DNA from 2 places in the Dyella sp. SG562 genome. Region 2 is predicted to be linked to the other one. Evidence: predicted binding sites of a transcription regulator. Region 2 holds the regulator's gene; the other holds the start of a gene.
The links. Region 2 encodes sigma-54, which starts transcription at its own class of promoters, with help from an activator protein. Its sites were predicted from a motif close to TGGCACGNGCNTTGC; they were not measured.
Positions count from the first base shown of each region.

Region 1 (7,183 bases), on a different contig from region 2:
CGTGGAAGGGCACGGTCATCAGCTTGCCCTGCGCGTCGCGGCGCAGCAGGGTGTAGAGCGAGGCCTTGTCCTTCAGGTCCGCCTTCTCGAACTCGTCCTTGTCCATGTCGGCCGGATAGAACTGCACACCGGCGGGACGCGGGCCGATGCCGGCGACGAAGGGCTGGTCGTCGTGCAGGCGGTCCCACGGGCCATAGTTGATCTCGGCGTAGCGGCGGGTGTCCTCGTCCGGAATACGCTGCATCAGCGCTGCCTTGTCGCCCCAGGACTGCTGCCAGTACAGGCTGTTGGTGACGTCGGCCGCCTGCACCAGCAGGGCCAGCATCTGCTTCTGCTGGTCGTCGAAGCCGGAGAGGTCGGCGCTCAGCTTCACCGTGGCGTAGTCGCCCATGCGCTGTTTCGCCAGGTCCGCATCGGTGGACGGCGGCGCCGGCTGGGCCGGGGCGGTGGCGGTCGGGGCGGGCTTGGGCTCCGCTGGAGCGGCGGCGTCCTGGTGGGACGAGCTGCAGCCGGCCAGGGCGGCGGCAAGGCTCACGGCGAGCAGGCGGTAACGCATGGGGGCTTCCTCGAGGCCGGGAAACCCCCATGGTACCCGCAGCTCAGGAGGAGATCGCCAGCCGCTCCGAGCGGTACAGCTGCATCGTCACCAGCAACAGCAGCAGCGCCGCGGCCAGGGTGCCCAGCACGCAGGTAGCCAGCTGCTGCATGTCGACCGCGTCGCCGCGCAGCAGGCGCATCACGCCCAGGTGCTGGCCCAGCACCGGCACCGCGTACATCCAGCTTTGCGGCTTGATCGGCATGAAGGTCAGCAGCAGGCTCGGCAGCGCCGGCACGAACATCAGCAGCGACACGTAGGTCTGCGCCTCGCGGTAGCTCTTGGCGAACGCCGCGACGAGCGACTGCAGCACCGCCAGCAGCAACAGCAGCGGCAGCATCAGCAGGAACACGTGCGAGCCGAAATGCACGCCCAGGTCCAGCTCCATGCCCAGCTTCTCGGTCGGCACCAGCCGGCCGACCAGGGCGAACGCCACCAGGCTGATCACCAGGCTCACGCCGGAGAACGCGCAGATCGCCGCCAGCTTGCCGGTAAGGATCTTCCAGCGCGCCACCGGATTGGCGAACAGCGGCTCCAGCGACTGCCGCTCGCGCTCGCCCGCGGTAAGGTCGATCGCCAGGTACATGCCGCCCATGAACATGGTGATGATGAAGAAGTACGGCAGCATGCCGAACATCAGCACGCCGCGCGCCTGCGCCGTGGCCTGGTCGCGCCTGGCCACGGCGATCGGCCAGGCGGTGCCGGGCGACAGGCCGCGCGCCACCAGGCGCATCGCGCCCTGCTGGCGCGCATAGCCTTCCACCAGCTTGCTGACGCGCTCCACCGGCGTATTGGTGTCGCTGCGCGAGGAGTCGAACAGCACCTCCACCTGCACCGGCTCGCCCTTGCGCCACGCCGCGGGGTAATCCGGGCTGATGCGCACCACCACGTCGGCATCCTGCTTGCGCACCGCCTGCTCGGGATTGCCGATGCCCGGCTGCGGCACCACGCCACCGGCCTTCAGCGCACCGACCAGGTTGGGCGCGTACTCGGCGCCGATCACCGGCACCTTCAGCGGCTGCTCGGCTTTCTCCAGCTCGCGGTTGAGCGAGGCCTTCACCAGCATCACGAAGATCAGCGGCCCCAGCAGCGGGCCGGTCAGCAGCGCGCTGATCAGGGTGCGGCGGTCGCGCAGGTTCTCGCGCACTTCTTTCAGGAACACGGTAAGGAAGGCGTTGGCGCGGCGCGCCTTGTAGGCAACGGTGTTCATGCGGCGAGGCCCTCCTCGCTGCCGATGATCTTCACGAAGGCATCCTCCAGGTTCGCCGCGCCGGTCTGCTCGCGCAGCGCCTGCGGGGATTCGTCGGCCACCACGCGGCCGTGCGCGATCACCACGATGCGATCGCACAGCGCGGCCACCTCCTGCATGATGTGGCTGGAAAACAGCACGCAGCGGCCTTCCGCCTTCAGTTTCTGCATGAACTGGCGCAGCGCGCGGGTGGCCATCACGTCCAGGCCGTTGGTCGGCTCGTCCAGGATCACGTTGCGCGGGTCGTGGATCAGCGCGCGGGCGATCGCGGTCTTCACGCGCTGGCCCTGCGAGAAGCCCTCGGTGCGCCGGTCGGCGATCTCTTCCATCTCCAGCGCCTTGATCAGCGCCTCGCGGCGCGTGGCCAGTTCGTCCTCGGGCAGGCCTTGCAGGCGCGCGAAATAATCGATGTTCTCGCGCACGCTCAGGCGCTTGTACAGGCCGCGCGCGTCGGGCAGCACGCCGAGCTGGCGGCGCACCGCCAGCGGATCGGCGGCGGCGTCGATGCCGTCGACCAGGATCTGGCCGCGGTCCGGCTTCATCAGCGTGTACAGCATGCGCAGGGTGGTGGTCTTGCCGGCGCCGTTGGGGCCGAGCAGGCCGGTGATCTCGCCGTCGCGCGCGGTGAAGCCCACGCCGTCGACGGCTTTGACCGTGCCGAATGCCTTGTGCAGGTCCCTCACCTCGATCATGGCGCGGCTCCGTTGAAATCGATGAATTGCGGGGTGGCTTGCAGGCGCTCCAGGCACTTCGCGTCGAGCTTGGCCGGCGCCAGGTCTTCCACGAAATGCTTGAGCAGGTCCGGCGCGCAGCCGGCCGTCACCACGTTGTGGCCCTGTCCCTTGAGCACGAAGTGGCGGCCGTTGGCGAAGCCCTTCAGCACGGTGTCGCCATAGGCCGGCGGCGTCACCGGGTCGTACTCGCCGGAGAACAGCAGGGCGGGCTTGTCGCTCTTCACCGGCTGGTGGAAGTCGGCCGGGCGCGTGCCCTTGGGCCACACCGAACACACCGCCTGCAAGGTGTCGAGCACGCGGGTGCCGAGCATGGAGTGCGCGTCCTGCGGGCGCGGCGTGAACAGGTCGGCGTCCTCGCTGCAGATCACCGAGGACTGCATGCCGCCGTTCATGGTGTCCGACAGATCGCCCGACAGCAGCTTGGCCTGGCCCAGCAGCGGGCCGACATCGCCATGCGCGGCCGCGTCGATCGACACCGGCAGCAGCGCGGCGGTGATCGGGGAGTAAGCGAACATGCGCACCACGCTGGCCAGCGAGTACTCGCTCAGCACGCGCTGCACGCTCTGGTAGTTCTGCGGATCGCGGAAGCTGACCTGGTGCGGATTGGCGCGCAGCGCATCGCGCAGCTGGTACAGCGTCTGGTAGGGGTCGCCGAAGCGCTCGTGGCAGGCCTTGTCCGCCGTGCAGCGTGCGAACTGCGCCTTGAGCGCGCTTTCCAGGTTCTGCGCGAAGTCTTCGCCCAGCACCAGTTCGTTCGGCACCACGCCGTCCAGCACCACCGCGCGCACCGCCTCCGGATGGCGCATCAGGTACTGCTGGGCCATGCGCGTGCCGTAGGAAACGCCGACCAGGTCGAAGCTCGGCGAACCCAGCGCGCGGCGCAGGTCGTCCAGATCCTGCGTGGCCACCGTGGTGGTGTAGTAGCGCGGATCGGCCTTGCCTTCGAGCTGCTTGAGGCAGGCCGCGGTTTCGGCGCGCAGCCTGGCGGGGTCGAAGGCGAGCTCTTCGTCGCTGCCCGGCTTCGCTTCCGCCGGCTTGCAGGTCAGCGGGTTGGAGCCGCCGGTGCCGCGCTGGTCCAGCAGCAGCACGTGGCGGTGCGCCAGCAGCGGCTGCAGCGCGGGCGCCACGCCGGGCCAGGTTTCGGTGGCCGCCTGGCCGGGGCCGCCGGCCAGCAGCACCACCATGTCGTCGGTGGCGACCTGGGCGCTGCTGCGGATCACGCCGAACTTCAGCTTGATCTTGCGGCTGTGCGGGTCGTCGCGGTTCTCCGGCACCTCGAACGGCGCGCACCAGGCGGCGGTGGTCATGCCGCTGTTGGGCTGGCCCAGCTCGCATGGCGTCAGCGTGAGCGAACCGAGCCGCCAGGTTTCCGGCCGGGCCGGCGCGGCGGATGCCGCGGCGGCCGGCGTGCCGTCGTCCGCCGCGGCCGCGTCGTTGCCGCCGCCGCGCGCATGGAACTGGTTCCAGGCCAGCGCGCCCAACCCCAGCGCGACGGCGGCGATGCGCACCATGGTGCGTCCCTTGATGGCCATTGCTTGTGTTCCCCTCGCTCATGCGGCCGTGCGGCCGCTGTCATCCCCAATGCGTCAGTGCCCCGCCTCGCCGTCCGGCTGGAAGATCGCTTCGATCGGCTGCTCGAACAGCCGCGCGATCTTGAAAGCCAGCGGCAGGCTGGGGTCGTACTTGCCGGTTTCGACCGCGTTGACGGTCTGCCGCGACACGTCCAGCCGCGCGGCCAGGTCGGCCTGCGACCAGCCGCGCCCGGCGCGCAGTTCGCGTACCCGGTTCTCCATCGCGTCAGTCGCGGTAGCGGCGCTTGGCCCAGGCCAGGGTCGGGCCGTAGACCAGCATCAGCGCCGGAAACACCAGCAGCAGCACGGTGCCGTCCAGGCTGACCACCTTGGCCGCGGCCAGAAAGCCGACGGCCACGCTGAGCACCGCCACCACCCCCGCGGCCAGCGCCAGCGCCTGCAAGTGCAGGCGCTGCATGAATTCGTCGCTGGCGGTGACGTAGCGGAACAGCGAGACCGCCATCGCCGCCACCGGCAACGCCGGCGCCAGCGCGATCAGCGCCTTCAGCCAGGCCGTGCCGGTGGTCTTGTGCAGCGGCCATACGAACAGCATCAGGGCGAAGTACACCGCCATGGCCGGCACGAATTCGGCGAGGTAGCGGCGGTCCTCGCGGCGCATTTCGCCGTCCGCTTCCGAACAGGCCGTGGCGCGCGACACGTAGGCGAGCAGCCAGGTCAGCGCGACCAGCAGCACCAGGGTCAGCACGCGCGAGCCGGTGCCATGCAGGCGGGCCATCAGCCCGACGACCGCGAAATACCCCGCCATGATCAGCCCCAGCAGCAGGCGCCGGGCCCACGCCGGCCAAGCCGCCATGCGCCTGGTCAGACTTTCCATCGCCCCCTCCATACGCCTCGCTCCCCCGTCGATCAGGACGCCTGCCGTGTCAAGCAAGCTTGACAGCACGCTAGGCAGGGCCCGGCGCGATGTCAAGCACGCTTGACAGGAGCACTGTAAACCTGGGCGTTTGTACGATTTTTTGCGTACAGGCAAGGACTTGGCCCACGGAGGTCACTTTTTGACCCTCCATGTCCTCGACAAATTTTTGACGTTGCTTAATCGTTGGTAGGAAAATTCTGAGAGATTGTTCTCAGATTTAAGTGTCAACTAGATCACGTTTTTTGGCATGGCTTCTGCATAGGCCCATCGCCAACGAGGGAAGCGCCGGCAGCGCCCTCCCCTCGGAGAAAGACGCAGGGGGACGAGAGACCAAGCCCGCGTCCGGAGCGCAACCACTGCCGTACCCAACCAAAAACCCGTTAAGGACAAAGGCATACCATGAAGAACGTTCTCGCCACCGCCCTGATCGCCGCCCTGGGCTTTGCCGCCCTGGCCCCGAACCAGGCTTCGGCCGCCGACGGCACCATCAACATCACCGGCTCCGTCAACGCCTCCACCTGCAAGATCAACGGCGCCAACAGCCCGGCCACGGTCAACGTGACCCTGCCGACCGTGTCGACCACCTCGCTGAGCGCCGCCGGCACGACTGCTGGCCGCACCGCCTTCGCGCTGGCCCTGAGCAACTGCGGCTCGCTGACCAAGGCCCAGACCTTCTTCGAGCCGGGCCCGACCATCATGGCCGACGGCAACCTGAAGAACGGCGGCAGCGCCACCGGCGTCGAAGTGCAGCTGCTCAACAGCGACTTCAGCGCGATCAACCTGGCCGGCACGGCCTCGACCCAGAACTCGCAGCAGGTCGCCCTGACCAGCGGCGCCGGCAACCTGAACTACTACGCGCAGTACTTCGCGACCGCCGCCGCCGGCGCCGGCAACGTGACCACCTCCGTGCAGTTCACGATGCTTTACCAGTAAGTCCCGCCCGGCTAGGCGGTCAGTTGTAGAGGCAAGTCCGCGCCGGAACCCATGGGGCTCGACCCCATGCGGTTCCGGCGCCCACTCCGCCGCCACCGGCGGAGCATCTCAAGTTCGCAGCGAGGGAAATCCATGAGGAAGTTTGTCTGCGCCCTGGGCGCGGGCCTGCTGGCCCTGTGTCTCGGCGCTCCGGCCGCGCACGCCAATGTATTGATCGGCGGCACCCGCGTGGTCTTCCCCGCGAAGGATGGCGAAGTGACCGTGCGCCTGACCAACGACAACGACCACCCCGTGCTGGTCGAGTCGTGGATCGACCGCGGCGATGTGCATAGCACCCCCGAATCCGTCGATGTGCCCTTTCTGATCACGCCTCCGCTGTTCCGCATGGAGCAGAAGAAGGAGCAGAGCCTGCGCATCGTCTACACGCACGAGCAGCTGCCGGCCGACCGCGAGTCGCTGTTCTGGCTCAACGTGCTGGAAGTGCCGCCCAAGCCCACCGGCCCGCAGGCCGAGGGCCAGAACCTGCTGCAGCTGGCGCTGCGTTCGCGCCTGAAGCTGTTCTACCGCCCGGCCGGCCTGCAGGGCGATCCGCTGAAGGCGCCGTCGCAGCTGACCTGGAAGGTCGACGCCGACGGCAAGGCGCTGGTGGCGCACAACCCCACGCCGTTCCACGTCACCATTTCCGAGCTCAGCGTGAGCGTCGGCGGCAAGGCCGTCGCCGCGGAGCTGGGCATGGTCGCGCCGCTGTCGGACCTGCGCCTGCCGCTGCACGACGGCGCGCCGAAGCCTGCCGCCGGCAGCGTGGTGAAGTTCACCGCGATCAACGATTTCGGCGCCGCCGACAGCTACACGGGCGCCATCGCCCCGTGAGCTTCCTGCGCGCCAGCCACGGCAGCGACCGCAACGGCGGCCACTGTGGCCGGCGTGCGCTGCTGTGCCTGGCGATCGCCGGCGCGCTGGGTGGCTGGAGCCTGGGCGCGCTCGCCGCCGCGCCGGCGGCGGCGAACGGCGCGGCCGCTTCCGGCGCCGACGCCTCCGCGCCGGTGGAAGCGAGCTTCGACCGCAACCTGCTGTCGGGCGCCGGCCGCAACACCGGCGACCTCTCGCGCTTCGAGCGCGGCACCATCGTGGTGCCCGGTGTCTACCGCACCGACATCTTCCTCAACGGCGCCTGGGTGGCGCGCGGCGACGTGCGTTTCGCTTCGCCCAAGCCCGATGCCAACG
Region 1 covers NZ_JAAOYS010000004.1:182,189-189,371, reverse strand. Annotated here, with positions in the region: gene FHW84_RS10115 (Zn-dependent hydrolase) at 1-556, opposite strand, end outside; gene FHW84_RS10110 (ABC transporter permease) at 600-1,805, opposite strand; gene FHW84_RS10105 (ATP-binding cassette domain-containing protein) at 1,802-2,536, opposite strand; gene FHW84_RS10100 (alpha/beta hydrolase) at 2,533-4,110, opposite strand; gene FHW84_RS10095 (helix-turn-helix transcriptional regulator) at 4,165-4,371, opposite strand; gene FHW84_RS10090 (hypothetical protein) at 4,376-4,984, opposite strand; gene FHW84_RS10085 (fimbrial protein) at 5,426-5,959, shown strand; gene FHW84_RS10080 (molecular chaperone) at 6,092-6,829, shown strand; gene FHW84_RS10075 (fimbria/pilus outer membrane usher protein) at 6,826-7,183, shown strand, end outside.
Region 1: FHW84_RS10085 (fimbrial protein) is a predicted target of sigma-54. The motif match lies at 5,270-5,284, and genes of this name have one in related genera.

Region 2 (7,183 bases):
TGGCCGACCAGGCCGACGTGCACCTGGACGCGAGCATCTCGGCCGAAGCTTGCCCGCTGGGCCTGGCCCCGACCGCCAGTACCACCGCTGCGCTGGTGATGGGCGACGCCCTGGCCATCGCCCTGCTGGAGGCGCGCGGCTTCACCTCCGAGGACTTCGCCCGCTCGCATCCGGCCGGCAGCCTGGGGCGCCGCCTGCTGCTGCACATCGGCGACGTCATGCACACCGGCGAGGGCATTCCGAGGGTGGCGCCGGACGCCTCGCTCACCGCCGCGCTGATGGAAATGACCCGCAAGCACCTGGGCATGACCGCCGTGGTCGACGCCGAACAGCGCCTGCTCGGCGTATTCACCGACGGCGACCTGCGCCGCGCCCTGGACGACGAGGACGTCGACCTGCGCGGCGCCACCGTGGCCGAGCTGATGACCCGCGGCCCCAAGACCATCGGCGCCGACAAGCTGGCGATCGAAGCCGCGCAGATGATGGAAAAGCATCAGATTCACGCCCTGCTGGTGGTGGACGAGGCGCAGCGGGTGGTCGGCGCGCTGAACATTCATGATCTGCTCCGCGCGCGCGTGGTGTGATGCCTGGCTGGCGCGGGCAGCCGCGCCGCCGGACAACGCTTCGCCGCCCCATGCGTTCTGCCGGCCGGGCCGTTGACCCGGCCCTCCCCCGAGCCCCTGACCAGACTTCCCCGTGGCCCATTACCTCGACCATCTGCCCGCCGAACTGCTCGCCCGCGCCGCCAGGATCCGGCTCGCGGTCTTCGACGTGGATGGCACCCTCACCGACGGCCGCCTGTGGTACGGCGAGGACGGGCGCGAGACCAAGGTCTTCCACGTGCATGACGGCCTGGGCCTGAAGCTGCTGCAGGCGCACGGCGTGCAGGTGGCCCTGATCACCGCGCGCATCAGCCACCCGGTCGCGCTGCGCGCCGAGGAACTGAACATCGCCCACGTCTACCAGGGCCAGCGCGACAAGCTCGCCTGCTTCCGCGAACTGCTGGCCGCGCTGGGCCTGGAGGCCGAGCAGGCCGCCTTCGTCGGCGACGACCTGCCCGACCTGCCGCCGATGCGCCAGGCCGGCCTGGCCGTGGCCGTAGCCAATGCCCACCCCTGGGTGGCCGAGCAGGCGCACTGGCGTACGGCCAAGACCGGCGGCATGGGCGCCGCGCGCGAAGTGTGCGACCTGATCCTGCTCGCCCAGGGCAAGGCCGAGCAGGAACGGGGGCGCTGGCAGTGAGTCTTCGCGATTACCTGCGCGACCGTCGGCTGACGGTCGCGATCGTCCTGGTCGGCGGCGCCGCCGTGCTCAGCCAGCTGCTGCTGTGGTGGCTGGGGCCGGCGCCCAAGCCCAACGACTTCATCGGCCCGCCGCGTTCCGGCTACACCCTGGCCGACTTCAAGGGCTATGTGTACGGCGAGGACGGCCACCCGACCTTCCGCGTCACCGGCCCGCGCCTGGACCGCCGCGAAGGCGACGACTCGCTCTACCTCGACTCGCCCAAGTTCGAGCTCCCGGCCAAGCAGCCCGGCGTGCCGGACTGGAAGGGCGAATCCCGCTACGGCTGGGTGGACAAGAGCGGCACCCTGCTCAAGCTGCAGGGGCCGGTCTACATGCACCGTCCCGCCTACGGCGACACGCCGCAGGCCGAGCTGCATACCTCCGAGGTCACCGCCTGGCCCAAGGAGAACCGCATGGAAACGGCCGAGCCGGCACAGTTGACGCAAGGCGACAGTAGAATGAGCGGCGTCGGCATGCGTGCCAACCTCACTGACAATCACCTGGAGCTGCTCGATGACAGCCACGGCTCGTTCCCGCCGCGCAAACGGAAGTCCTGACCTCATGCGTAGCCGCCTCCTGTTCGCGCTGGCCACCCTCGCCCTGCTGCCGGCCCTTGCGCTGGCCAAGAAGGACGACCGCAGCCAGCCGATGAATTTCACCGCCAAGTCGACCAACGCCTACAACGCGCCCAACAGCATCACCACGCTTACCGGCAACGTGAAGCTGACCCAGGGCACCCTGCTGATCACCGGCGCCGAGGCCAAGGTCTACCTGGACAAGGACACCCAGATCTCGCGCGTGGTGGTCACCGGCAGCCAGGCGCACATCCAGCAGCTGGACGAGAACAACAACCTGATGCAGGGCGACGCCGCCCAGCTCGACTACGACAACATCAACGGCATCGCCGTGCTCACCGGCAACGCCAAGGTGACCCAGCAGGGCCGCGGTGAATTCCACGGCGACAAGATCACCTACAACACCGACACCAGCCTGATCACCGGCGAGTCCGGCGGCGACGGCCTGGTTCACGGCACCTTCCTGCCCAAGCCCAAGCCGGCCGCCGCGGCGCCCGCCGCCAAGCCGGCCGCGCCGGCACCGGCCAGTTCGGCCCCCAAGCCGGCCACGGCGGCTTCGGCCGCGGGTAAGTAATCGATGCTGTCCGCCGAAGGCCTGCAGAAACGCTTCCGCGCGCGCCAGGTGGTGCGCGACTTCGCTTTTTCCATCCGCGAAGGCGAGGTGGTGGGCCTGCTCGGTCCCAACGGCGCCGGCAAGACCACCTGCTTCTACATGGTGGTGGGCCTGATCGAGGCCGACGCCGGCACCATCAAGCTCGACAAGTACGACATCACCGGCCTGCCGATGCATGCGCGCGCCAAGCTGGGCATCGGCTACCTGCCGCAGGAACCGTCGGTGTTCCGCCGCCTCACCGTGGCCGACAACATCATGGCCGTGCTGGAGCTGCGCGAGAACCTCGGCGCCAAGCAGCGCGCCACCGAACTGGAAAGCCTGCTCGACGAGCTGAAGATCGCGCACATCGCCGACCAGCGCGGCATCAGCCTCTCCGGCGGCGAGCGCCGCCGCGTGGAGATCGCCCGCGCGCTGGCCGCCGAGCCGCGCTACATGCTGCTGGACGAACCCTTCGCCGGCGTCGACCCTATTTCGGTGGGCGAGATCCAGCGCATCGTGCGGCACTTGAAGGAGCGCGGCATCGGCGTGCTGATCACCGATCACAACGTACGTGAGACGCTGGGCATCTGCGACCGCGCCTACATCCTCAACGACGGCGAAGTGCTGTCGCGCGGCACGCCGGCGCACATCCTGGCCGACGAGAAAGTACGCGAGGTCTATCTGGGCCGCGAATTCAGGCTATAAGGCTTTCCTGATGGCCGCGGTGCGCGCGCCGTCACATTCAGCCATTCGGCCTACGCGAGGATCGGCGGGAACCTATGGCCGCTCCTCCCCCTAGGGGTTAGGATGACCCGAAGCTCATCCAAGCCTTTGGGCTCATTCAAAACAGTGGCATGAAACCCGGACTGCAGTTTCGCCTCAATCAACAGCTCACCCTGACGCCGCAATTGCAGCAGGCGATCCGCCTTCTGCAGCTGTCGCAGCTGGAGCTGGAGGCCGAGCTGCGCCAGATCGCCGAGAGCAACCCGCTGCTGGAGTTCTCCGAGGACGCCGCCAACGAGGGCGACAGCGAAGGCGATGGCGAGGCCGCCACCTTCGACGCTCCCACCGAGGCCGCCACCTCCGCCAACGACGGCGACAGCGGCGACGAGCCGGCCGACTGGAGCGAATCCGGCGGCAACGCCGAAGAACCCATCGACTTCTCCTCCGCCGGCGGCAGCCGCAGCAGCGGCGGCGACGAGGACCACTTCGAACCGCAGAACGCCGCGCCGGAGACCCTGCAGGAACACCTGCTGTGGCAGCTCAACCTCACCCACATGAGCCTGCGCGAGCGCACCATCGCCGCGATCATCATCGATGCGCTCAATGCGGACGGTTATCTGGGCGAGACGCTGGAATCGGTCACCGCCGCGGTGCCGGCCGACCTCAAGGCCACCGTCGAGGAAGTCGACGCCGTGCGCCGCCAGGTGCAGCGCTTCGATCCTACCGGCGTGGCCAGCCTGGACCTGCGCGACTGCCTGCGCGTGCAGCTGGAGCAGTTCGATCCGGACCTGCCTCAGCGCGAGCTGGCGCTGCGCATCGTCGACAGCGAGCTTGAGCTGCTGGCGCGCAACGACATCGCCCGCCTGTCGCGCCGACTGCGCGCCAGCGACGAGGAAACCCACGCCGCGGCCATGCTGATCCGCAGCCTGGACCCGCGCCCTGGCGCCGCGCTCGACGTCACCCCGGTGGAATACGTCGCGCCCGACGTCTACGCGCGCAAGGACAGCGGCCGCTGGCGCGTCAGCCTCAATCCCGACTGCCAGCCGCGGCTGGGCCTGAACCAGCATTACTGCAACCTCATCGCGCAGGCCCGCGGCGAAGACGCCAGCTGGATGCGCGGCCAGCTGCAGGAGGCCCGCTGGCTGATCAAGAGCCTGGAATCGCGCGCCGAGACCCTGCTCAAGGTGGCCGAGGCCATCGTGCGCCGGCAGAGCGCCTTCCTCGACTACGGCCCCGAGGCCATGCATCCGCTGGTGCTGCGCGAGGTGGCCGAGGAAGTGGGCATGCACGAGTCCACCATTTCCCGCGTCACCACCCGCAAGTACATCCATACGCCGCGGGGCACCTTCGAACTGAAGCACTTCTTTTCCAGCGGCGTGTCCACGGAAGACGGCGGCAGTGCATCCGCCACCGCCATCCAGGCCATGCTGCGCAAGCTGATCGACGCGGAAGACCCGCGCAAACCCCTGTCCGACCAGGCCATCGCCGAGGAACTGCACCGCAAGGGCATCCAGGTGGCGCGCCGTACGGTCGCCAAATATCGGGAGGCCATGCGAATTCCCAGCTCCAGCGAGCGCCAGCGGGCAGGTTGACCAGCGCGCAAGTGCGCCTGGACGGGAACTTGGCGGGATGGAAAGCGTCCCCATACCAAGAGATGACTGTGATGTGTCGGCGACCATCCGGCACCGGCGCATCGACCCACGCCGCGTCATGCGGCAGTACCAGAGGAGGCGCACCATGCAAGTCCAGCTCAGCGGCCAGAAGATCGAGATCACCCAGGCCCTTCGCGAACGCGTGAACGGCCACTGTGAGCGACTTACCCGCCTCGAAAGCAGACTCCTCGAATTGAGCGTCGTCCTCTCCGTCGACAAGCTGCAGCAACGCTGCGAAGGCACGCTCAAAGTCCCCGGCGCCGCACCGCTCCACGCGGAAGCCACCGAATCGGACATGTACGTCTCCATCGACAACATGTTCGACAAGCTGGTGGCGCAGCTGCGCAAGCACCGCGACAAGGTGTGCGACAAGCACCAGCGCGAAGTGCGCGAGGAACGCCAGTACGGCTGAACCTCGCCGGCCCGCCCCGCCCGCCGGGGCGGGCCGCTCCCAAGCCCGGCCCCAGCCCGTGCCGTCTTGCGGCGCACCAAACCGTCCGAACTGGCACAATGTGCGCCATCGCCGCCGGCCCCTGCCGGGCATCACGCGGTGCAAAGGATTCGGTTTGGACCGGCTTACCGCCCGACAACTCTACGATGGCGTGCACGAGCGCATGGCCCTGCGCTGGGTGGCGGGCATGCGCGGCGAATCGCGGGTGCTCGAGCGCGGCGTGACCGCATCGCGGCGTCCTTCGCTGATCGGCTATCTCAACGTCATCTATCCGAACAAGATCCAGATCATCGGCACCGAGGAGCTGAATTTCCTCGACGCCCTGGATTCGCGCCAGCGCTGGGAAGCGATCAACAAGATCGCCGCCTACCAGCCGGTGGCGATGATCGTCACCAAGGACCAGGCCATTCCCCCCGACCTGCGCGAGGTGGCCGAGGAAACCAACACCCCGCTGTGGATCAGCTCCAAGCGCGGCCACGAGCTGCTCACCTGGATGCAGTACCACCTGGCGCGCATGCTGGCGCCGAAGGTCACCCTGCACGGCGTGTTCCTGGAGGTGTTCTCCATCGGCGTGCTGATCACCGGCGAATCCGGCTCCGGCAAGAGCGAGCTGGCGCTGGAACTGATCAGCCGCGGCCACCGCCTGGTCGCCGACGACGCCACCGAATTCACTCTGATCGCGCCGGACGTGATCGACGGCACCTGCCCCGAGCTGCTGCAGGATCTTCTGGAAGTGCGCGGCCTGGGCGTGCTCAACGTGCGCGAGATGTTCGGCCACACCGCGGTGAAGCCGTCCAAGTACCTGCGCCTGGTGGTGCACTTGAAGCCCATGCGCGAAGGCGAGGACACCGACGGCCTCACCCGCCTCACCGGCGACGTCGGCCACCGCGACATCTTCGAGGTGGCGGTGCCGATGATCACCATTCCCGTCGCGCCCGGCCGCAACCTCGCGGTGCTGGTGGAAGCGGCGGTGCGCAACCATATGCTGAAAAGCAAGGGCATCGATCCCGCCCAGACCTTCATCGACCGGCAGGCCCACCAGATGCGCCGCCTGCCCCCGTGGTGACACGCATGAGCAATGCTTTCCTGACTTCCGACATCCACCAGCCCGACGCGATCCACCTGATCGTGCTCACCGGCATGTCCGGCGGCGGCAAGACCGTCGCGCTGCGCGCGCTGGAAGACCTGGAGTTCTACTGCGTCGACAACCTGCCCACCGCCCTGCTGCCCGAGCTGGTGGCCGCAGTGAGCCACGGCGCCGTGGCCGGGCGCCGCCAGAACATCGCGGTGGGCGTGGACGTGCGCAACCGCGGCGAGGATTTCCTGCGCATGCCCACCGTGCTGTCCGAGCTGGCGGCGGCGGGCGTGCAGGTGCACCTGGTCTTCATCGACTGCCGCGACGAAGTGCTGATCAAGCGCTATTCCGAAACGCGCCGGCGCCATCCGCTCTCGGTGCTGGGCCTGTCGCTGTCCGACGCCATCGCGGAGGAACGCAAGCTGCTGCGTCCGCTGATCGCCATCGCCGAGAAGGTGATCGATTCCAGCGAATTGAACGTGCACCAGCTGCGCCGTCTGATCGCCACCGACTACGCCCAGGCCACCGACGGCCTGACCCTGATGTTCACCTCCTTCGCCTACCGCCGCGGCCTGCCGCTGGACGCCGACTTCGTGTTCGACGCGCGCTGCCTGCCCAATCCGCACTGGGAACCGCGCCTGCGGCCGCTGTCCGGCAAGGACGCGCCGGTGCGCGAATACCTGGAAGCGCAGCCGCTGGTGGAGGAATACTTCGACGACACCGTGCGCTGGCTCGACGCGTGGCTGCCGCGCTTCGCCTCGGACGACCGCAGCTACGTCACCGTGGCGATCGGCTGCACCGGCGGGCGGCATCGTTCGGTCTACCTGGTGG
Region 2 covers NZ_JAAOYS010000007.1:131,290-138,472, reverse strand. Annotated here, with positions in the region: gene FHW84_RS14270 (KpsF/GutQ family sugar-phosphate isomerase) at 1-584, shown strand, start outside; gene FHW84_RS14265 (HAD family hydrolase) at 697-1,242, shown strand; gene lptC (LPS export ABC transporter periplasmic protein LptC) at 1,239-1,841, shown strand; gene lptA (lipopolysaccharide transport periplasmic protein LptA) at 1,846-2,433, shown strand; gene lptB (LPS export ABC transporter ATP-binding protein) at 2,437-3,156, shown strand; gene FHW84_RS14245 (RNA polymerase factor sigma-54) at 3,306-4,766, shown strand; gene raiA (ribosome-associated translation inhibitor RaiA) at 4,912-5,238, shown strand; gene hprK (HPr(Ser) kinase/phosphatase) at 5,393-6,343, shown strand; gene rapZ (RNase adapter RapZ) at 6,349-7,183, shown strand, end outside.